Regions from separate parts of the Micromonospora sp. WMMD558 genome, predicted to be linked through region 3. Evidence: riboswitches for the same ligand, from Rfam matches in the RefSeq annotation. Region 3 holds a riboswitch; each other region holds the start of a gene.
What was found. Region 3 has a riboswitch for cobalamin ahead of cobN (cobaltochelatase subunit CobN). Riboswitches for the same ligand answer to the same signal wherever they lie in the genome.
Positions count from the first base shown of each region.

Region 1: linked by a shared signal. The riboswitch ahead of ACN26Y_RS19365 (CbtB domain-containing protein) and the one ahead of cobN (cobaltochelatase subunit CobN) in region 3 are both predicted to bind cobalamin.
Region 2: linked by a shared signal. The riboswitch ahead of metE (5-methyltetrahydropteroyltriglutamate--homocysteine S-methyltransferase) and the one ahead of cobN (cobaltochelatase subunit CobN) in region 3 are both predicted to bind cobalamin.

Region 1 covers NZ_CP186061.1:4,052,915-4,059,997, forward strand. The annotation lists gene ACN26Y_RS19350 (DUF899 domain-containing protein) at 1-310, shown strand, start outside; gene ACN26Y_RS19355 (bile acid:sodium symporter family protein) at 464-1,360, shown strand; gene ACN26Y_RS19360 (YqjF family protein) at 1,450-2,187, shown strand; cobalamin riboswitch at 2,291-2,450, shown strand; gene ACN26Y_RS19365 (CbtB domain-containing protein) at 2,483-2,701, shown strand; gene ACN26Y_RS19370 (CbtA family protein) at 2,719-3,468, shown strand; gene ACN26Y_RS19375 ((2Fe-2S)-binding protein) at 3,535-4,293, shown strand; gene ACN26Y_RS19380 (alanine racemase) at 4,320-5,465, opposite strand; gene ACN26Y_RS19385 (IucA/IucC family protein) at 5,462-7,060, opposite strand; gene ACN26Y_RS19390 (IucA/IucC family protein) at 7,057-7,083, opposite strand, start outside.
Region 2 covers NZ_CP186061.1:5,828,092-5,835,174, forward strand. The annotation lists gene ACN26Y_RS27615 (hypothetical protein) at 1-183, opposite strand, end outside; gene ACN26Y_RS27620 ((2Fe-2S) ferredoxin domain-containing protein) at 204-917, opposite strand; gene ACN26Y_RS27625 (ABC transporter ATP-binding protein) at 914-1,681, opposite strand; gene ACN26Y_RS27630 (iron chelate uptake ABC transporter family permease subunit) at 1,681-2,781, opposite strand; gene ACN26Y_RS27635 (ABC transporter substrate-binding protein) at 2,787-3,794, opposite strand; cobalamin riboswitch at 3,824-4,006, opposite strand; gene ACN26Y_RS27640 (hypothetical protein) at 4,141-4,437, opposite strand; cobalamin riboswitch at 4,533-4,745, shown strand; gene metE (5-methyltetrahydropteroyltriglutamate--homocysteine S-methyltransferase) at 4,862-7,083, shown strand, end outside.
Region 3 covers NZ_CP186061.1:4,306,954-4,314,036, reverse strand. The annotation lists gene ACN26Y_RS20560 (VWA domain-containing protein) at 1-187, opposite strand, end outside; partial or broken gene cobN (cobaltochelatase subunit CobN) at 184-3,858, opposite strand; cobalamin riboswitch at 4,214-4,343, opposite strand; gene ACN26Y_RS20550 (MBL fold metallo-hydrolase) at 4,434-5,171, shown strand; gene ACN26Y_RS20545 (hypothetical protein) at 5,199-5,540, opposite strand; gene ACN26Y_RS20540 (hypothetical protein) at 5,649-6,362, shown strand; gene ACN26Y_RS20535 (MFS transporter) at 6,455-7,083, opposite strand, start outside.

The DNA of each region.
Region 1 (7,083 bases), 250 kb from region 3:
CGACTTCCACGTCACCCTCGACGAGGCGGTGGCGCCGGTGGCGTACAACTACAAGGACCGCGCGACCCTGGAGCGGGAGGGGCTGGCGCACCACCTGCACGGCGAGGCGCACGGGCTGAGCGTCTTCGTCGCCGACGCGGACGACCGGGTCCTGCACACCTACTCGACGTACGGCCGCGGTCTCGACGCGGTGCTCACCACCTACCACTACCTGGACCTGACGCCGCTGGGCCGGCAGCGGTACGTCAACGAGTTCCCCCACCACGACCGGTACGAGGGGGTCACCGCGAACGCCGGGCACTGCCACTGACGGCACGCCGGCCCCGGCCCGGCCAACCGGCCGGGCCGGGGCCGCCGGCCCGGGCGGGCGTCGCGGAGTGCGCACATCACGAGATGACGGTCGCGCCGCCCCGGTGTGACGATCCGGGGGTCGTTCGCCTACCGCGATCAGGAGGCCACCGCCATGAGTACCGGCTTGTCGATCGTGCTGTTCCCCGTCGCCCTGGGCATCGTCATGCTCGGTCTCGGGCTCACCCTCACCGTGGACGACTTCCGTCGCGTCGTGACCTACCCCCGGGCCGTCCTCGTCTCCCTGGTCTGCCAGATGCTGGTCCTGCCGGTCATCTGCCTGGGCCTGGTGGTCGCCGCCGGCCTGCGCGCGGAGCTGGCGGTCGGGATGATGCTGCTCGCCGCCTCGCCCGGCGGCAGCACGGCCAGCCTCTACAGTCACCTGTTCAAGGGCAACGTCGCGCTCAACGTCACCCTGACCGCCGTCAACTCGGTGCTCGCGCTGTTCACCCTGCCCCTGATCGTCAACCTGTCCGTGGCCGCGTTCATCGGCTCGGACAGCTCGATCGGCCTCCAGTTCGACAAGGTCTTCCAGGTGTTCGCGCTGGTCCTCATCCCGATCTCGATCGGGATGGCCGTCCGCCGGCACCGTCCCGACTTCGCCGCGCGCATGCAGCGCCCCGTGAAGATTCTCTCCATCGTGGTCCTCGTCGTGGTGCTCACCGGCGCGGTGATCGGCATCAAGGACGAGCTCGCCGCCGCCGTCGGCGCCGTCGGCCTCGTCGCCCTGCTGTTCAACCTGGTCAGCCTGGCCATCGGGTACGCGGCGCCGCGCCTGTCCGGCGTCGGGCACCGGGAAGCCGTCGCGTCCTCGTTCGAGATCGGCATCCACAACGCGACCCTGGCCATCACGATCGCGCTGAGCCCGGCCCTGCTCGGCAACAACGACATCGCCATGCCGCCGGCCATCTACGGCACCGTGATGTTCTTCACCGCCGCCGTCTTCGGATTCGTCGCCGCCCGCCGTCCCCACGCCGACGCCACCCACCGGCAACGAACCACGGCGGCGTGACCGCAGCCGGCAACCGGTCCCGCCGCCTCGCGGTGGAGCCGGCCGGCACGGTACGTCCCGGCGGCGCCCACCCAGGGCAGGATGGACGTGTGCACATCGAGCCGGTCGACTGCGCGCCCGAGCAGGCGTTTCCGCGAGCGATCCTGCGGCAGCGCTGGGACGATCTCACCTTCCTGCACTGGGCGGTCGCACCGGATCTGGTGGCGCCCCTGCTGCCGCCCGGCACCCGACCGGACATGATGGACGGTTCGACCTACGTCGGTCTGATCGGCTTCCGCATGGTGGGGCTGGGCCTGGGCCGAGGGCCGGGGGTGCCGTACTTCGGCACCTTCTGGGAGACCAACGTGCGGCTGTACTCGGTCGACGACACCGGCCGGCGTGCCGTGGTGTTCCGCTCGCTCGACGCGTCCCGGTTGGTTCCGGTGCTGGTCGCCCGGGCGACACTGCGGCTGCCGTACCTCTGGTCGGCGATGCGCCTGGACCGCGATGGTGACCGTCTCACGTACCGGCTCCGGCGCCGCTGGCCCGGTCCGGCCGGCACGACGAGCCGGATGGCGGTCCGGGTGGGCGAGCGGGTCGTCGACCCGACCCCGCTGGAGCACTTCGTCACCGCCCGGTGGGGTCTGCACACCCGGGCGTGGGGCCGCACCCTGCACCTGCCGAACTGGCACCCCCGCTGGCCGTTGCACCGGGCCGAGCTGCTGCATCTGGACGACGAGCTGGTCACCGCCGCCGGGCTTCCGCCGCCGACGGCGCATCCGGTCAGCGTGCTCTACTCGCCGGGTGTCCCGGTCCGGTTCGGCCCACCGGTCGGCCTGCGGAGCTGACCGTCACGGCCCCGCCGGGTCGGCGCCGGCCGTCGGCTCCGCGTGGGCGAGGAGAGCGGCCAGCTCGGCGGGGGAGTGGGGTCGGGCCCTCGGCGGTCGGCGAGGCCACAGTTGACATTGTGGCGTCGCCGACCGTAGCGTCCGGGGCGACGATGTGTGCGGAAGCCGGTGCAATTCCGGCACGGTCGCGCCACTGTGACCGCGTCCACCCGGTAGGCAAGGGGTGACGCGGAAGTCAGACCCGCCACCGTCACTGGAACCCGTTGTGGGACGCGTGATCCCGAGGAGGTTGCCCGTGTCCAGCCCGTCTTCCGCCCTGCCCCGCCCGGTCACCCCGCCCGTCGCCATTCCGTGGCGTGAGCTGCAGCCGTGGCTGCTCTTCGGCACGGTGCTGGCCCTCGTGCTGCTCTACTTCGTCGGCACCGAGCAGGGTGTCTTCCAGGTGGTCAGCGGTGCGAACGTGCACGAGTTCGTGCACGACGGCCGTCACCTGCTCGGCTTCCCCTGCCACTGACGGGCGGGTCCGAAACCATGCTGTCACCCCGCGCCCTGCTCGTCCGCGGCATGCTCGCCGGCCTCGCCGCCGGACTCCTGGCATTCGTGTTCGCCTACTTCGTCGGTGAAGGTCCGATCGACCAGGCGATCGCATTCGAGGAGGCCAACGCCGCACCGGAGCCGGCCGTGGCCGGCGAGCCGGAGGGCATCAGCCGGACGGTGCAGAGCACCGTCGGCCTGCTCACCGCGTCGCTCATCTACGCCGTCGCCCTCGGCGGGATCTTCGCGATGGTGTTCGCCGCCGCCTACGGGCGGATCGGTCGGTTCGGCCCGCGGGCGACCGCGGTGCTGGTCGCGCTCACCGGGTTCGTGGTGGTCGCGCTGGTGCCGTGGCTCAAGTACCCGGCCAACCCGCCGGCGACCGGCGACCCCGACACCATCGGTCGACGCACCTCGCTGTTCTTCCTGATGATGGTGATCGCGCTCGCCGGGGTGGCGCTCGGCGGATACCTCGGCCGAGCGCAGGTCGCCCGGCTCGGCACCTGGAACGCGGGCCTCGTCGGAGCCGGCGCGTTCGTCCTGGTCGTCGGGCTCGCGCTGGCGCTGCTGCCCTCGATCGAGGAGGTCCCGGAAGGCTTCTCGCCGATCCTGCTCTGGAACTTCCGGCTGGCGTCGCTGGGCACCCAACTCGTCGTGTGGACGACGCTCGGTCTGGTCTTCGGCCTGATGGCCGAGCGGGGCGCACGCCTGTCGCGGCAGCCGGTGCCCGTGGCCGCCGGCCGGTAGGTGGCAGCGCCGCCGCGACCGCCGTCCGAACCACGCGACGCCCGGCAGGCGCTGGCGGCGGCCTCCGTGCTGGGCCCCTTCTTCGCCTGGTCCCCGTGGTCCGACCGGGCGGGCTGGCGGCCACTGACCGAGCTGCTCGACGGCGACGTCCTCGCCGAGCGGGTGGACGCGGCGGCCACCACGCTGCGTACGCGGTGCGATCTGCCGGCGGACGCCGTACCGGTGCGCGTCGTCGCGTCGGTCACCTTCCTGGGCCTGGCGGCGCGGCTGGTGTCCCCGCCGCTCGGGGCGGCTGTCGTGGGTGGTGCCCTGCCGCTCGCGGGCTCGGAAGACCTCTGGTGGCGTCCACCCACAGCCGGGCCCTGGCCGCTCGCGCACGGCCCGCTCGACGTGCTGCCCACCGGTGACCTGGACGATCGTTCGGTCTCGGCGGCGCTGGTCGAGACCGCGGCGCAGGGCCCGGTGCGGCTGCTGCTGGACGCATTCCGAGCCCGGTTCCGACTGTCACCGCAGGTCCTGTGGGGCAACGTCGCCTCCGCCCTGGCGGGCGCTGCCGGGGTGCTCGCCGATGCCGCGCCGGCGCACGCCGAGCGGGCCGGCGCGGTCCTGGCGGGGGCGCTGGAGCTGCCGCCGCTTGCCGGCACCGGCACCCTGGTCCGGCCGGATCCGAACCGGGTCCGGTGGTTCCTGGTGCGGCGAAACTGCTGCCTCTACTACCGCATTCCGGGCGGCGGAACGTGCGGTGACTGCGTGTTGACGTCCCCGGCTCAGCGGTGGCGGCACTGGCGGTCGGTACTGGCCGGGCCGGCGAAGCCGCCGGCGTGAGCCGCTGAGGCTCACCGGCGGCCCGGTCAGGACCGGGACGGTCGGGCGGCCCACTCGGCGGCCACCCGGTGCGGGTCGCCGGTCCGGAACTCCGGCGGCTCGTGCAGCAGGAAGTCCCGGTGGCTGATGTTCCAGGCGTACGCCCCGGCCATGGCGAAGACCAGCACGTCCCCCACACCGATCGGCCCCGCCGTGGTCGACCGGGACAGGACGTCCCTGGGGGTGCAGAGCTGCCCGACCACGGTGACCGGCCCGCCGTCGGTGCGGGCACCGTCGGCGTCCCGCCGACGGTGCACCGTGAACGGTTGCGGATGCCCCTTCGCCGCGGGCGTGCGCAGGTGGTGCGTGCCGCCCTCCACCACCACGAACCACTCGCCGTGCGAGCGCTTCACGTCGACCACCTCGGCGAGGTACGCCCCGCAGTAGGCGGTCACCGACCGCCCCGGCTCGACGCGCAGCCGCAGCCGCGGGTGTGCGTCGAGGACGTCCGCCAGCGCCCGGCTGTAGCCCACCCAGTCGAACCGTGCCGCCGGGTCGGCGTAGTCGACGGCCATGCCGCCGCCCACGTCGACCTCCGCGGCCCCCACCTCGGCGACCGACCAGCGGACCACGGCGGCGGCGACCGCCCCGGCGAGCGCGGCGTCCAGCCCGCTGGCCAGGTGGGCGTGGACGCCCCGCACCTCGACGCCGGTGGGCGGACGGCGGACGCACTCCACCGCGTCGGCCGGGTCCATCCCGAACGGGCTGGGCCCGCCGCCCATGACCAGGCTCGCCCCGGGGGCGGCCACCGGGAGGTTCACCCGGAGCAGCACCCGGGCGGACGTGCCCGCCGCGGCGGCCAGCGCGCCGAGGCGGCGCAGCTCGGCCGGCGACTCGACGTGGACGCGGTCCACCCCGGCGGCCAGGGCGGCGGCGAGGTCCTCGTCGGTCTTGCCGGGCCCGGCGTACGCGGCCGGCACCAGTCCGGGCAGCACCTCGGCCATCCGCCGCAGCTCGCCGCGGCTGGCCGTCTCGAACCCGTCGACGACCGGAGCGAGGGTCCGCAGCACACCCGGGTCCGGGTTCGCCTTGACGGCGTACAGCAGCTCGACCCGGCGCGGCAGGGCGGCCCGGACGGACCGGACGTGCGCGGCCAGCCCGTCGAGGTCGTGCACGTACACCGGCCGGGTCACCGCGGTCCACCGAACGGGTTCGGCACCGGCACGAACGGCGCGGCGCGGTCGGCGTCGCGCCGCCACCGGACCAGGAGGTTCGCCTTGGCCACCAGTGGCTCGCCGCGCAGCAGCGCACGCAGTTCGGGAGGATCGCCGAGGTCGGCGGCCACCGCCTCGACCACCGCACCGACCTCCCGCCACAGCAGCGGCTCGATGCCCGGCCGCGCGTCGGCGAGCGCGCCGCAGATCCCGGCCAGGTGGTTGACGAACAGGCAGTAGACGACGCGGCGGCGGGCGTCCCGGGGCCCATACGCGGCCTGCGACGGGACGCCGGCGGGCCAGCCGGCCCACCGGCTCGTGTCCAGCTTGACCCCCTCCAGGTCGCGCAGCAGCATCCGCACCGGGCGGCGTTCGGCGTCGAGCACCGCGACCACGTTCTGCAGGTGCGCCTCGTGCACGACGCCGTGCCGGAGCCAGCTGCGCAGCACCGCCGGCACCAGCAGCCCGACGTACGCCCGCCACCAGGTCACCGGGTCCGCCACCGGGAGCGGCGTGGCGGCCAGCGCCGCCGCCAGCAACGGGGTGTCCCCCGGCTCCAGGTGGGGGCGCAGGCCGGTGCGCAGGATCGTGCCGTACGCCTCGTCGGCGTCCGGAGCGTCGACCGTGCGATAGGCGGGCTCGGCGAGCAGCGCGACCCCGGGCGGCATGGGCAGGCGGGACAGCAGCTCGGTCAGGGCGACCGCTCCGGTGAGCTCGTACCGCGCGTTCTTGCGCAGGCAGTTGGTGATCCGCACGTGCAGGCTGGCCTTGACGAACAGGTCGGCCTCGGGGGCGTAGAGGGTGCGGACGCTCGCCGTCGGGCGTACCGGGACGCCGGCCGGGCCCAGCCGGCGGACCCGGGGATGTGCCGGCGGAACCAGCGCCAGCTGCCAGGGATGTACGGGCAGCACCCGGTGCCCGGCCGGCGGGCGCGGGGGGTCGAGGCCCGCCAGCAGCGCATCGAACGGCCCGGCGCCCGCGACCAGGTCGTCCGGCACCGCGAGCCAGTGCAGCCGGAACGCGGAGCGAAGCTCCGGCGCGTACGCCCGCCAGCTGTCCGGGTCGCCGCTGCGCCACTTGGGGGCGGGATGGTACGGGTGGCCGAAGAGCAGCGACTGTTCGGATTCCACGTACGCGTCGACGGCGGGCTCCCCGGTGGGGGTGGGATCCCGGTCCGGCCGATCGGCCAGCAGCCGGGTCACCGCGTCCCGGCTGGCCCGCACCTGCCGGACGAACTCGTCGTTCGTCCGGCCGGTGCGGGCGGTGAGTTCCGCGGCGACCAGCCCGGCCAGCCGGCCCGCGTCCACGTCCGTCCACCGGTCGCCGCCGAGCCGCAGCTGCACCGGGCCGGCGTAGCGGTGCGCGCCGAGCGGTGACACCCGGGCGGTGGCGCAGCGCAGCGTCGCGTCGGAGTTCCGTAGCCGCAGCACCACCGCGCCCCCGCCCACGGTCACGTCGCCGTCGGGCAGGGCGATCTCGCGTACCAGGCAGCCGAGGACGGCGTGGGCGGCGGCCAGGTCGGCGCGCCGGTCGGTGTCGAGGCACTGCCCAGGTCGCGACACCGTGTCCGTCATGGCGTCTCCCGCAGGTAGTTCGG
Region 2 (7,083 bases), 1.5 Mb from region 3:
GCGCGCCGCCGGGGCGGGATAAACGACGATCAGGTTGGCTTGTGCGCACAGGTCGAGGCAGGTACTGACCCGGACGCGGTGCGGTGCCCGCAACGTGTCGCGTAGCCGCCGCAACTGCGCGTCGTGGTCGACCGAAGGGAGCTTGCCGGTGTTGCCGCAGCAGCAGTCCCGGCACACCGTCACCAAGCAGCCCTGCTCCTCCGTCACGCGCTGCTCCTCGCTGGTCTTCCGTCGACCGGGCACCCCGCTCGGAGATGGTCGTCGGCGATCCGGCGGGCAAGTGTCGTATCGACGTGCGGGTACCAGATGTCGTCCGGGTGCACGACGACGAGAGGGCCGAGATCGCAGGGAAAGAGGCAGCCGGTCGCGGTGACCAGCACGTCGTCGTCGCCCAGGTCGTACGCGTCGAGTCGGCGGGTGAGGGCGTCGGCGACCTCGTTGGCGCCGTAGGCGGTGCAGCGGGGCCCGCGGCAGACCAGGACGTGGTGGCGGTGCCGGGGCACGGTCGACCAGGCGGCGCTGCGGAAGGGGCCGGGCGTTCCCGTCAGCGGCTGGTGCGGGCCGGCGATCGCCTCGGCGACCGCGGTGACCAGCGCGGGCTGCAGGGCCAGGGGCGCGGTGACCGACACCGGCGGCGGCTGATCGTGCCCGGCCGTCCAGTGGGCGTGGGCACGGCGGATCCACGTGTCGAGATATCGGTCGGGCGGCAGGTGTGTCGGCACCAGGACGATGTCGCTGGCGCCATCGGTGACGGCGGCGTCGAGCGCGTCGTGCAGTGACGGCCTGGCTCCGTCGAGGAAGCACGCCGACACGGGGGCGCCGAGCGCCGGGCGGAGGTCGGCGGCGAGGCGGTGCACGGTGTCGTGGCCCGCGGTGTGGGTGACGGCGCGGGCGACCAGCAGGACGTGGCGGGTCATGACGCGGGCGGGTGGTAGGTGATCACGGGCCGCCCGGTGGTCGGGTGCGGCGCGACGTCGGCGTGGACGCCGTACACGTCGGCGAGCAGGTGCGGGGTGAGGACCTCGGCGGGCGGACCGGCGGCGACGACCCGCCCGGCGGCCAGGACGACCACGGTGTCGCAGAACATGGCGGCGAGGTTGAGGTCGTGCAGCGCGGCGAGGGTGGTGATGCCGGCGCGACGGACGAGGTGCAGCAGGTGCAGTTGGTGGCCGATGTCGAGGTGGTTCGTAGGTTCGTCGAGCAGCAGCAGGCGTGGTTGTTGGGCCAGGGCGCGAGCCAGCTGCGCCCGCTGCCGTTCCCCACCGGAGAGGGTGTGCCACCGGCGGTCGGCGTACCCGTCGAGGTCGACGCGGGCCAGCGCGTCGGCGGCGGCGGCGCGGTCGGCGGCGCTGTCGGACCACCGGGAGCGGCGGTGCGGGGTACGGCCCAGCAGCACGACCTCGATGACGGTCAGGTCGAGGTCGGTGTCGGCGTGCTGGGCGAGCAGCGCGGCCCGGCGAGCGAGGGTGGTCCGGGGCAGGGTGGCGACGTCGTCGCCGTCGATCGTCACCTGCCCGGCGTGGGGTGTGGCGAGGCGGGCGGCGACGCGCAGCAGGGTCGTCTTGCCGCAGCCGTTGGGGCCGAGCAGCCCGACGAGGCTGCCCGCCGGAACCGCGCAGGTGACGTCGTGGAGGATCCGTCGGGCGACGACCGCCCAGGAGACGCCGGTGACGCTGAGCATCAGCCGCGTACCTCCCGTCCGCGCAGGAGCACCACGAAGGCGGGTACGCCGAGCAGCGCGGTCAGCACGCCCACCGGCAGTTCCCGGGGTTCGAACAGGGTCCGCGCGGCGGTGTCCACCCAGACCAGGAAGATCGCGCCGGCGAGGACGACGGCCGGCAGGAGCCGCCGGTGGTCGGCGCCGGTGAGGAACCGCACGGCGTGCGGCAGGATCAACCCGACGAAGCCGACCGCGCCGCTGACGGCGACCAGCGCCGCGGTCAGCAGCGCGGTGGCGACGAGCAGCAGCCAGCGCACCCGGGTGACCGCGACGCCGAGGGTCGCCGCGGCGTCCTCGCCGAAGGCGAAGGCGTTGAGCGCGCGGGCGTGGGCCGCCAGCAGGACGAGCACGACGGCCAGGACCGGTACGGCCCACGCCACGGCGGTCCAGTCGACGCGGGCCAGCGAGCCGGAGAGCCAGAACGTGAGGCTCTGGGTGGCGTGCGGGTCGGCGACCCACGTGACCACGAACGAGGTGGCGGCCGCGCAGAGCTGTGCGACGGCCACCCCGGCCAGCACCACCCTGGTCGGGGCGAGCGCGGCCCGCCGGCCGGACACCGCGACCACGACGGCGAACGCCGCGAGCGCACCGGCGAACGCGCCCCCGGTGAGGGCGGCGACCCCGCCGCCGAGGCCGACGACGAGGACCGCCACCGCGCCGAGGGACGCCCCGGAGGAGACCCCGAGCAGGTACGGATCAGCCAGGGGATTGCGGGTGACGGTCTGCATCACCGCGCCGGCCGCGGCCAGTCCTGCCCCGACCGCGGCGGCGCCGAGCACCCGCGGTAGGCGTAGCCGCCAGACGATGTGCTCGCGCAGCAGCGGGACGTCGGCGTCGACGATACCCAGGCGGTCGGCCACCACCGCCCACACCGTCGACACCGAGATGTCGGCCGGCCCGACGGTGACGGCGGCACCGATCGACCCCACCAGGCCCGCGAGCAGCAGGACCAGCAGCGTCCCGGTGCCGAACCGGTACCGGACGGCAGCGGCGGCTGCTGCCGGCCCGGCATCCCGGCCGGTTCCGACGGGGTGGCCGGTCTCGGCGGTGCGCGCCGCCATGGGGCTCAGCGGTCCGCTCCGGGAAGCTGTACCACTCCCTCGGCGAGCGTCTCGATCCCCTGCACCACGCGCACGCCGGCCGAGGTCGACGAGAACGGGATGACGACGAACCGCTGTCCGGCCACCGCGGGCAGGTTCTTCAGCGTGGGGTGCTGGGTCAGGAACGCCTTCTTCGCGGCGGCGGCGTCCCAGCTCGCGTCGACCAGCACGATCACATCGGGGTTCCGCTCGATGGCCGTCTCCCAGCTGGTGTCGGCCCAGCTTCCGGCGAGGTCACCGAAGGTGTTGCGCACCCCCGCCGCTGACATGATCATGTTGGGGCTGCCGCAGCAGGCACCCACGCTCGGCGCGTCCGTGCCGGCGTCCCACCACAGCACGGACACCTGGCCCGCGCCGTCGAGCCGGGCGGCGGCCGCGGTGATCCGGGCCCGTTGGTCGGCGATGAGCTTCTCGGCCCGCTCCGGCACGCCGAAGACGGCGGCGACGTCCCGGATCTCGGCGAAGACGTCGTCGACGGTCAGCGTGGCCGGTCGGTGCTGCTTCGGACAGCCCGCCGGGGACAGGTAGGTACCGATGCCGAGTCCCGCGAGCGCGGCGCGGTCGCCGACGCCCTCGTCTCCGAAGGCACTGTGGAACGAGGCGTAGACGAAGTCCGGCTCCGCGTCGAGCAGCGCCTCCTTCGACGGGTACTTCTCCGACAGCACCGGAATCGAGGCGTACGTGGCGGCGTGCTCGGGCAGGATCGCGTCGTCCAGGTACGCCGTGCCCGCCAACCGGTCGCCCAGACCGAGCGCCAGCATGATCTCGGTGGCGGGCTGGTTGAGGGTGACCGCCCGCTTCGGCGGCGCGGCGACGGCGACCGGGGTGCCGCAGTTGGTCACCGTGACCGGCGCGGCCGACGCCCCGGCCGTGGGCGTGTCGTCCGTGGCGCAACCGCCGAGCAGGACGAGCAGGATGGACAGTGGCGCGGCAACGCGCCGGGACAGGGTGGGCCGCATCGCGCGCACGCGCATCGGGACCGCCTTCCAGCACCTCGTGGACGGGTCATCGCTGTGCCGTGGCCGGTCTCCTGGCTGACGGGAGGTACGTCCGTGGCCGGCCTTCCCAGGCGCGTGGCGCCCAGTGACCTCGCAAGCGACGAGGGCCGCGGACTTCCCGATCACAGTGGCGAGGGCCGCGCCGGCATCGCACCGGCTTCCCGAACACCACGGCAGCGTCACCCTAGCCTGTCGGCCGTCGCCTCGTCACGGTGACGAACGCCATCTCCGATCGTCGGGTGGAGACGTCCCGCGGACGCAGGCCGATCAGGGCCTCATCCCGTGCGTCGTGCGTCGGCAGGAAGGCCACGGGCGGTAGGCGTCACCGTCGACGACGGCTTCTGACCAGTGGTCGGCGGTGGGCGGCCGGATCGTCGGCCAGCACTGCGGTGAGACGCTCACAGACGCAGTCGGCCGGGCTCGCGTCGGCGAGGATCTCCTCGATCCGCGCCAGACGGGCCCGCGCCTCCCGCAACTCGTGCTCCAGCCGGGTCGCCCGGGCGGCGCGGGCGCCGACCTGGCGGCGGGAGGCGTCCAAGCGGTCGAAGTCCTCCGGCCGTACCGCCACCCAGTCGGCGCCGTCCACCACCACCGCGACCCTGTCGATCTTCTGGCCCATCCGTCACCTTCTCGTCGCGCGCGGACATCCCGCTGCCGCGACGGCGCGCCGTCCCGCAGGACGGACGCGCCGGCCACAATCGCTCATCGCCCCATACGATAGACAACGGTGCTGGTTCGCCGTGTCCACAATGCGCACGGCGTCGTAAGAGGGAACCCGGTGCGAGCCCGGGACTGCCCCGCAGCGGTGAGTGGGAACGACCGCCGTCATCAAGCACTGGACCGCGAGGTCTGGGAAGCGACGGCCAGTAGGCGACCGTACCGGTCACGCCCGCGAGTCCGAAGACCTGCCCGCACCGCGCACGCCACCCGGCGTGTGCCGCCGACGGTCTCTCGGGACGGCCGGGGCGGAAGCCGGTACGTCGCCGTACCCCTTCCCTCCCTGCCCTCCCGCACGGCCTCGGGCACTTCGAGGGAAGGATCCCATGAGTACCGCATTCGGTCAGAGCACCGTGCTCGGTTACCCGCGTATTGGCGGCAACCGTGAGCTGAAGAAGGCCGTCGAGGCCTACTGGGCGGGCAGAATCGACGCCGAGGATTTGGCGAAGACCGCTGCCGCACTGCGGGTGGAGGTTTGGCGTACGCTGCGTGACGCGCGCCTGGACGCGATCCCGTCCAACACGTTCTCCTACTACGACCACCTGCTCGACACCGCCGTCGCCGTCGGGGCGATCCCGCACCGGTTCGCCCGGCTCGGCCTGTCCGACCTGGACACCTACTTCGCCATGGCCCGCGGCGCCGACACCGAGCCAGCGCTGGAGCTCACCAAGTGGTTCGACACGAACTACCACTACCTGGTCCCGGAGGTCGGCCCCGAGACGGTCTTCGCCGCGAATCCCGCCAAGGCGTTGAACGAGTACCGGGAGGCGCGCGACCTGGGTGTCCTGACCCGCCCGGTGCTGGTCGGGCCGGCCACCTTCCTCCTGCTGGCCAAGCCGACCGAGCCGGGCGGCGAACCGTTCGACCGGTTGACCGATCTGGTCGACGTGTACGCCGATCTTCTGCGTTCCCTCGCCGCCGCCGGTGTGCAGTGGGTGCAGCTGGACGAACCCGGCTACGTCGCCGACCGGAGCGCCGCCAAGATCGAGGCGCTGCGGGAGGCCTACACCCGGCTGTGCGCGGTGGAACAACGGCCGGCGATCTTCGTCGCCACCTACTTCGGTGATCTGGGGGACGCCCTGCCGGCCCTGCTCGACACACCTGTCGAAGCGGTCGGTCTGGACCTGGTCGCCGGGCCCGGCAACCTGCAGCGGCTCGCCGGTGCGGGTCCGCTGCACGGCAAGACGATCGTCGCCGGTCTCGTCGACGGCCGCAACATCTGGCGTACGGATCTGCGCGCGGCGGTCGCCTTCGGCGCCGTCGTCACCGGGCTCGCCGACCACGTTGCGGTGTCCTCGTCGTGCTCGCTCCTGCACGTGCCGGTGGACCTGTCCGCCGAGACCGCGCTCGACCCGGCGCTACGCCAGCGGCTGGCCTTCGCCCGGCAGAAGGTCGACGAGGTCGTCCTGCTGAGTCGTGCCCTGCGCAACGGCACCACGTCCCTGCCCGAGCGGCTACCGCCCACTCCGGCGACGTGGCGCAACGAAGCCGTACGCGGCCGGCTCGCCGCGCTGCGTTCCACGGACCGGCAGCGTGGCGCCTACCCGGAGCGTGCGGCGGCGCAGCAGGCCCGGCTGAGCCTGCCGCCCCTGCCGACCACGACCATCGGCTCGTTCCCGCAGACCGGCGAGCTGCGCAAGGCTCGCGCCGAGCACCGCGCCGGCCGCCTCGACGACGCCGCCTACACCGAGCGGATGCGCGCCGAGGTGGAGCACGTCATCCGGTTCCAGGAGCGGCTGGGCCTGGACGTGCTCGTGCACGGCGAGCCGGAACGCAACGACATGGTCCAGTACTTCGGCGAGCAGCTGGACGGGTTCGCCGCCACCGAGCACGGTTGGGTGCAGTCCTACGGCTCCCGCTGCGTCCGTCCGCCCATCATCTACGGCGACGTGGCCCGCAGGGCATCGATGACAGTCAGCTGGTCGACCTACGCGCAGTCGCTGACCGACCGGCCGGTCAAGGGCATGCTCACCGGCCCGGTGACGATTCTGGCCTGGTCGTTCGTCCGCACCGACCAGCCGCTCGCCGACACCGCCGACCAGGTGGCACTCGCCCTGCGCGACGAATGCCGCGACCTCGAGGCGGCCGGCATCCGGGTGATCCAGGTCGACGAGCCGGCGCTGCGCGAGACGCTGCCCCTGCGCGGATCCGACCAGAAGGCGTACCTGGACTGGGCGGTCGGCGCGTTCCGCCTGGCCACCTCCGGCGTCGCCGACGACACCCAGATCCACACCCACCTGTGCTACTCCGAGTTCGGCGAGGTCATCACCGCCATCGACGCCCTCGACGCCGACGTCACCAGCATCGAGGCGTCACGCTCGAGGATGGAGGTCCTCGACGACCTCGCCGCGATCGGCTACCGCCGCGGCGTCGGGCCCGGCGTCTGGGACATCCACTCGCCCCGGGTGCCGCCACGTGCCGAGGTCGTCGACGCGCTACGCCGGGCCGTGGCGGTGGTACCAGCCGAGCGGCTGTGGGTGAACCCGGACTGCGGACTCAAGACCCGCGGCTACCCCGAGGTCGAGGAATCCCTGGAACACCTGGTCAC
Region 3 (7,083 bases):
TGGACTTGGCGGTGCCCTTCTCACCCCGGACGAGCACCCCGCCGATGGCCGGGCTGACCGCGTTGAGCAGCAGGGCGAGCCGCATGTCGTCCATGCCGAGGACCGCGGAGAACGGATAGGTGGTCACCGCGCCGCCCTCCGTTCGCGACTGCGGGGCTCGCAGGCCCGGCTCACTCCTCGCGCTCACCGCTGGTCCTCCAGGTCGCCCTCGCTGGCCAGGTACGTCTCGCGGAGCCGGTCCAGGGTGCCCGGATCGGGCTCGGCCCACAGGCCCCGGTCGGCGGCCTCCAGCAGCCGCTCGGTGATGCCGCGCAGCGCCCACGGGTTCGACGTCTCCAGGAACGCGCGGGTCTCGTCGTCGAACAGGTACGCCTCGGCGAGGCGCTCGTACATCCAGTCGTCCACGACGCCGGCGGTGGCGTCGTAGCCGAACAGGTAGTCCACGGTGGCCGCCAGCTCGAACGCGCCCTTGTAGCCGTGGCGGCGCATCGCGGCGATCCAGCGCGGGTTGACCACCCGGGCGCGGAACACCCGCCGGGTCTCCTCGCCGAGCGTGCGGGTACGGACGTCGTGCGGCATCGCCGAGTCCCCGACGTACGCGGCCGGAGCGGCGCCGGTGAGGTGGCGGACCATCGCCACCATCCCGCCGTGGTACTGGAAGTAGTCGTCGGAGTCGACGATGTCGTGCTCGCGGGTGTCCTGGTTCTTCACGGCGACGGTGATGCGGGCGAAGGAGCGTTCCATGTCGGCGCGCGCCTCCCGCCCGTCGAGTCCGCGCCCGTACGCGTAGCCGCCCCAGACGGCGTACACCTCGGCAAGGTCGGCGTCGCTGCGCCAGTTCCGGGCGTCGATGAGCGGCAGCAGCCCGGCCCCGTACGCCCCCGGCTTCGACCCGAAGATGCGCGCGGTGGCCCGGCGCTCGTCGCCGTGCTCGGCGACGTCGGCGTCCACGTGGGCCTTGACGAAGTTGTCGGCGGCGGGCTCCGCCAGCGCCGCGACCTGCCGGACCGCGTCGTCGATGAGCGCCACGACGTGCGGGAACGCGTCGCGGAAGAAGCCGGAGATGCGGACGGTGACGTCGACGCGGGGCCGGCCCAGCTCGGCGAGGGGCACCACCTCGACGCCGGTGACCCGGCGGGACCGGTCGTCCCACAGCGGCCGGCAGCCGAGCAGCGCCAGCACCTCGGCGATGTCGTCGCCCTGCGTGCGCATCGCGCTGGTGCCCCACACGGTGAGGCCGACCGACCGCGGGTACGCGCCGGTGTCGGCGAGGTGCCGGGCGAGCAGCGAGTCGGCCAGGGCCACACCCACGTCCCAGGCGTTGCGGCTTGGGATGGCCTTCGGGTCGACGGAGTAGAAGTTGCGCCCGGTGGGCAGCACGTTGACCAGGCCGCGGGTGGGCGAGCCGGACGGGCCGGGCGGTACGAAGCCACCTCCGAGCGCGCCCAGCACCCGGTCGATCTCGTCGGTGGTGCGGTCCAGCCGGGGCACCAGTTCGGTGGCGGCGAAACGCAGCACGGCGGCGGCGTCCGGGACCGGCCGGCCGGTGACCTCCTCGACGACGGCATCGGCCTTGCCGGCGTCCCAGCCGAGCGTCTCCATGCCGACCACGAGCCGGCGGGCCAGGCCTTCGACGAGGTCGACGGCGTCGGCGGCGGTGACGGCCGGCCCGTCGACCGCCTCGGTGAGCGCCGCGGGCAGCGCCACCCGCTCGCCCGGCGACGCGAGCAGCGCCTGCTCGTCCAGGCCGTAACCGGCGGCGAGCGCCTGGCGCAGGCCGGGCAGGGCGCGGGCGCCGCCCCAGACCTGCGGGGCGCGCAGCACGGCGAGCACCAGGTTGACCCGCGCCTCGCCGGTCGGCGCGGCGGCCAGCACGTGCAGGCCGTCGCGGATCTGCACGTCCTTGACCTCGCACAGGTACCCGTCGAGGTGCAGCACGAAGTCGTCGAAGTCGTCGGCGGCCGGCATGTCGGCCTGGTGCAGGTCGTGGTGCAGCTCGGCGGCCCGCACCAGGTCCCAGATCTGCCCCTGCACCACCGGCACCTTGGCCGGGTCGAGGGCCTGCACGGTCGCGTACTCGTCGAGGAGCTGTTCCAGCTTCGCGAGGTCCCCGTACGTCTCGGCGCGGGCCATCGGCGGCACCAGGTGGTCGACGACGACGGCGTGGGCGCGGCGCTTGGCCTGCGTACCCTCCCCGGGGTCGTTGACGATGAACGGGTAGACCAGGGGCAGGTCGCCGAGCACGGCGTCCGGGGCGCAGTCGGCGGCCAGCCCGAGGCCCTTGCCGGGCAGCCATTCCAGGGTGCCGTGCTTGCCCAGGTGCACCACGGCGTCGGCGCCGAAGCCGCCGTCCGCGACCGGCGCCGACAGCCAGCGGTACGCGGCCAGGTAGTGGTGGCTCGGCGGCAGGTCCGGGTCGTGGTAGATGGCGACCGGGTTCTCGCCGAAGCCGCGGGGCGGCTGGATCAGCAGCGCCACGTTGCCGAAGCGCAGCCCGGCGAGCACGATGTCGCCGCCGTCGGTGTACAGCTCACCGGGCGGCTCACCCCAGTGCTCCCGCATCGCCTCCCGCAGCTCCGCCGGCACCTCCGCGAACCAGCGCCGGTACGTCTCCCCCGGCACCCGCGCCGACGCGGCGGCGAGCTGCTCCGGGGTGAGCCACTCCACGTCGTGGCCGCCCGCGGCGATGAGGGCGTGGATGAGCGTGTCCCCGTCGTCGGGGACCGGCGCGTCGCCCAGGTGGTATCCGGCGTCGGCGAGGGCGGTGAGCAACCGCACCGCGCTGGCCGGGGTGTCCAGGCCGACGGCGTTGCCGACCCGCGAGTGCTTCGTCGGGTACGAGCTGAGCACCACCGCGAGCCGCTTGTCGGCGTTCGGCACGTGCCGCAGCCGGGCGTGCCGCACGGCGATGCCGGCGACCCGGGCGGCCCGCTCCGGGTCCGGCTCGTACACCGACAGCCCGTCGGCGTCGATCCGTTTGAACGAGAACGGCACGGTGACGATCCGCCCGTCGAACTCGGGGATGGCCACCTGCATGGCCGCGTCCAGCGGGGACAGTCCGGCGTCGCTGCCGGCCCACTGCGCGCGGGTGCTGGTGAGGCAGAGCGCCTGGATCACCGGTACGTCGAGGGCGGCGAGCGCGCCCACGTCCCAGGCGTCCTCGTCGCCGCCGCCGGAGGCGTCGGCGGCGACCGCGCCACCGGCGGCGAGGACCGTGACCAGCAGCGCGTCGCAGCGGGCGAACAGTCCCAGCGGTCCGGCGCCGGCGGTCAGCCCGCGCAGCGAGCCGCAGAAGATCGGCAGGGCGTTGCCGCCGGCCGCCTCGACGGCGTCGGCGAGGGTGTCGACGAACGCGGTGTTGCCGGCCAGGGCGTGCGCCCGGTAGAAGACGATCCCGATGGTCGGCCGGTCCGGGTGGGCCGGCCGGTCGCCGTGGATCCCGTACGCCGGTGTGGGCGCGGGCGGGGCGAAGCCCTCGCCGGTGAGCAGCACCGTGTCGGACAGGAACCGGGCCAGCTGCGCCAGGTTCTCCGGACCGCCTTCCACCAGGTAGGACAGGGCCTCGGTGGCCACTCCGGACGGCACCGTGGAGACCGCCATCAGGTCCGCGTCCGGCACGCTCTCGCCGCCCAGCACGACCGTCGGCACGCCGGAGGCGAGCACCGCGGCCAGGCCGTCCGGCCACGCCGCCCGGCCGCCGAGCAGGCGTACGACGGCCAGGTCGGCGCCGTCGACCAGCGCCGGTACGGCGTCGGCCGCGACCCGGGCCGGGTTGGCCAGGCGGTAGTCGGCGCCGCTCGCGCGGGCGGCGAGCAGGTCGGTGTCGGCGGTGGACAGCAGCAGGATGGGCACGAGGGGGCTCCGGAGAGTGACGCCCGCCCCCCGGGGTGAGGCCGGTCGGGCTGGGGGCGAGGGATGGCTGCTCGGTCAGCGGATGCGGTGGGCCGGCGCGCGGCGCGACGGTGCGCCGGGGCCGGCGGCGAGCGGGCTCGTCAGGCGCGTGGTCGGCGCCGACCGGCCCGGCCGGTCAGGGCGAAGCGACCGGCCGGGCCGGTCGGGGCGACGCGTGCGGAGCGGCTGGGCGTCCGGGCGGGGCGGCGGCGGGCGCGTCGGCACGCGCGGAACGGATACGACGATCGTCGTCGATGGCGGGGACGCTGCGCGTCATCGGGTCCTCCTCGGGTGTCCACGCCCTGGGGTGCACCGACGGCCGAAGTATCCTGGCTCCCGGATCGACGCTCACCCCCGGCCTTCCAACCGCGCACGCGCGGCCGTGACTCGCGAGGGGGGATCGCTCCCCGGTGACAGTGGCGGGACCGCGCCGGAATCGCACCGGCTTCCTTCACTGCCGTCCGGCCGCGAATGCTGCCACACCTCCGACGGCCGGTCAACGCGGCCCACACGTGCCCGACGGTCCAGCTAGGATCGGTGTGATGGCGGACACCGACGGGGCGGCGAGCCCCGCCATCGAGTTCCATCACGTCGCCGGTCGGGTGTGGGCGACCCCTTTCGACCCGGATCCGGCCTGGGTCCGGCCCTCCGTCGCACTGGTCGCGGACGAGCGCGGCAGCGTGCTGGTCGACGCGGGCCAGAGCCCGGCGCACGCCGCCGAGATCCAGGTGGCGCTGCGGGCCGCCGGGCTCCCGGAGCCACGCTGGCTGGTCTACACCCACCACCACTGGGACCACGTGTGGGGCGCCTGCGCCTGGCCCGGCGTGGAGATCGTCGGCCACGTCACCGGCGCCGACCTGCTGCGCGCCGAGGCGGCCCGCCCGTGGAGCACCCGCTACCTGCGGGAGCAGGTCCGCGCCAACCCGCGGCTCGGGCCGAGCTTCCGGGCCCGGGCGCTCGCCGTGGACTGCTGGGACGACTTCGCGGTCCGGCCGCCCACGCGGACGTTCACCGACGGGCTGGACCTGCCCACCGGCGTCCTGGTCCGGCACGTCGGCGGCCACCACGCCCCCGACTCGACCGTGGTGGTCGACCCGGCCTCGGGCGTGCTGCTCCTCGGCGACAGCTGGTACCCGCCGCCGCTGCACCTGCGCTCGCCCGACGACGGGCCGGACCTGGCCCTGGTCCGCCGCCTGCTCACCGACGACGTCGGCTGGTACGTCTCCAGCCACAGCCCGACGATGACCCTCGACGAAGCGCGCGCCGCCGTCGCGGGGTGAGCGCCGGCGGGGCCGGCAGGACAGGCCCTAGCGGGCACGGCGCTCCGGGTGGGCCCGGTTCCAGGCCCGCATGCGCTCCGGGTACCCGGTCTTCGCGGCCTCGTACAACGGCAGGGCGAGCCGGTTCGCGAGGGCCGCCGCCACCCGGGGCGACCCGGTCCGGCGACGGATCCACTCACCGTCGTGGGCGATCGCCACCACCGTCGTGTTCGTCGCGGTCGTCTCCGGTTCCAGGTAGAACTCCACCCCGGTCCGGCTGGCCACGAACGCCTCCAGCGCCGCCAGATCCTCGCGGGTGGCCTCCCGGTCGAGCTTCGTCGCCGGTCCCTCGGACCCCCGGGTACGCGACCGCCGGCTGAACCAGCCCATGTGCGGCTCCCTCCCTCGGCGAACCTCCAGTTCAGCACGGTTTTCTGGCAGTCTCCTGCGAGCCCGGTGTGAGCCCCCTGGGCTAGGGCCTGGGCTAGGCTCGCGCGGATGCGCGAAGCGACCATGGACGCGGCACGGGACAACGCCGCCTGGTGCGACCTGGTGTGCCGCACCCACGGCCTGACCGGGGTGACCGACGCGGACGCCTGGTCGGTGCCGCGCCGCTCGCCGACCTGGTACCCGGACGCGGTCACCCTCCGCCCCGGGGTCGACGCCGCGACGCTGCTCGGCCGCATCGACGCCGGCCCGGGCGCGTCGGTCAAGGACAGCTTCGCCGATCTCGACCTCGCCCGGTTCGGCTTCCGGGTCCTGTTCGACGCGCACTGGATCCACCGACCGGCCGCCGCCGTCCACCGCCCGCCCGCCGCGCCGACGGCCGGCGCCGCCTCCGCTCCGCGGGTTCCCGCGGCACGGCCGGGCTCGCCGCTGACCCGGGTCACCACACCCGGGGGATTGGCCGGGTGGGCGGAGGCGCACGGCGGCGGGCCGCTGTTCCGCCCCGCCCTGCTCGGTGACCCGCGGGTCACCGTCCTGGCCCGCGTCGACGCGGGCGTGGTCGCCGGCGGCGCGGTCCTGCACCACGGTGGACGGGCGGTGGGCGTCTCCAACGTCTTCGCCCGCGCCGTCCCGCCGGAGGAGGTCTGGGCGGGCCTGCCGGGCAGCGCCGCACTGGTCGGCTACGAGTCGGGCGACGACCTGGCCGTCGCGCGATCGGTCGGCTTCCGCCCGGCGGGCCCACTGCGGGTCTGGCTGCGCGACTGACGCCGGCCCGGGCCGGGTCCGGCCGCACGACCGGGCCCGGCGCTCACCGCGACGGACGTCGGTCTCCGCGGCCGGACCGGGCTCGTCGGCCGTCAGTCGGCGGGTCGGCGGGTCACCGGCACCAGCGCGAGGGTCGGCAGCAGCAGGATCGGCACGACGAGCAGGGCGCGCAGCGTACCGACCCGGTCGCCGAGCAGGCCCAGCAGCGGCGGGCCGGCGAGGAAGGCGGTGTAGCCGATCACGGCGACCACGCTCACCCGGGCGGGGGCGCGGTCCTCCTCGTCGGCCGCCGCGCTCATCCCCACCGGGAAGCCGAGCGACGCGCCGAGCCCCCAGAGCGCCACGCCCACGACGGCCACCGGCCCGGAGCCGCCGAGCACCGCGATGCCCGCGCCGAGCACGGCGAGCAGGATCGTCGCGGTCAGCACGCGTACCCGGCCCCACCGGTCGAGGGCGAGGGTGCCGAGGGTACGGCCGAGCGTCATGCCCACGACGAACACCCCGAACACGGCGGCGCCGGCCGCCTCGCTGAGGTCGTACCCGTCGACGAAGGCGACCGCGACCCAGTCGTTGGCGCTGCCCTCGGCGAACGCCATGACCAGCACGAACAGTCCGATGAGCAGGGTCCGGGGCTCGCGCCAGGCGGCGAGCAGCGCGCGGCGGCGCGTCGCCGGCGAGGTGGTGTCGGCGGCCGGCGCCGTCTCGGCGGCCGGCAGGAAGG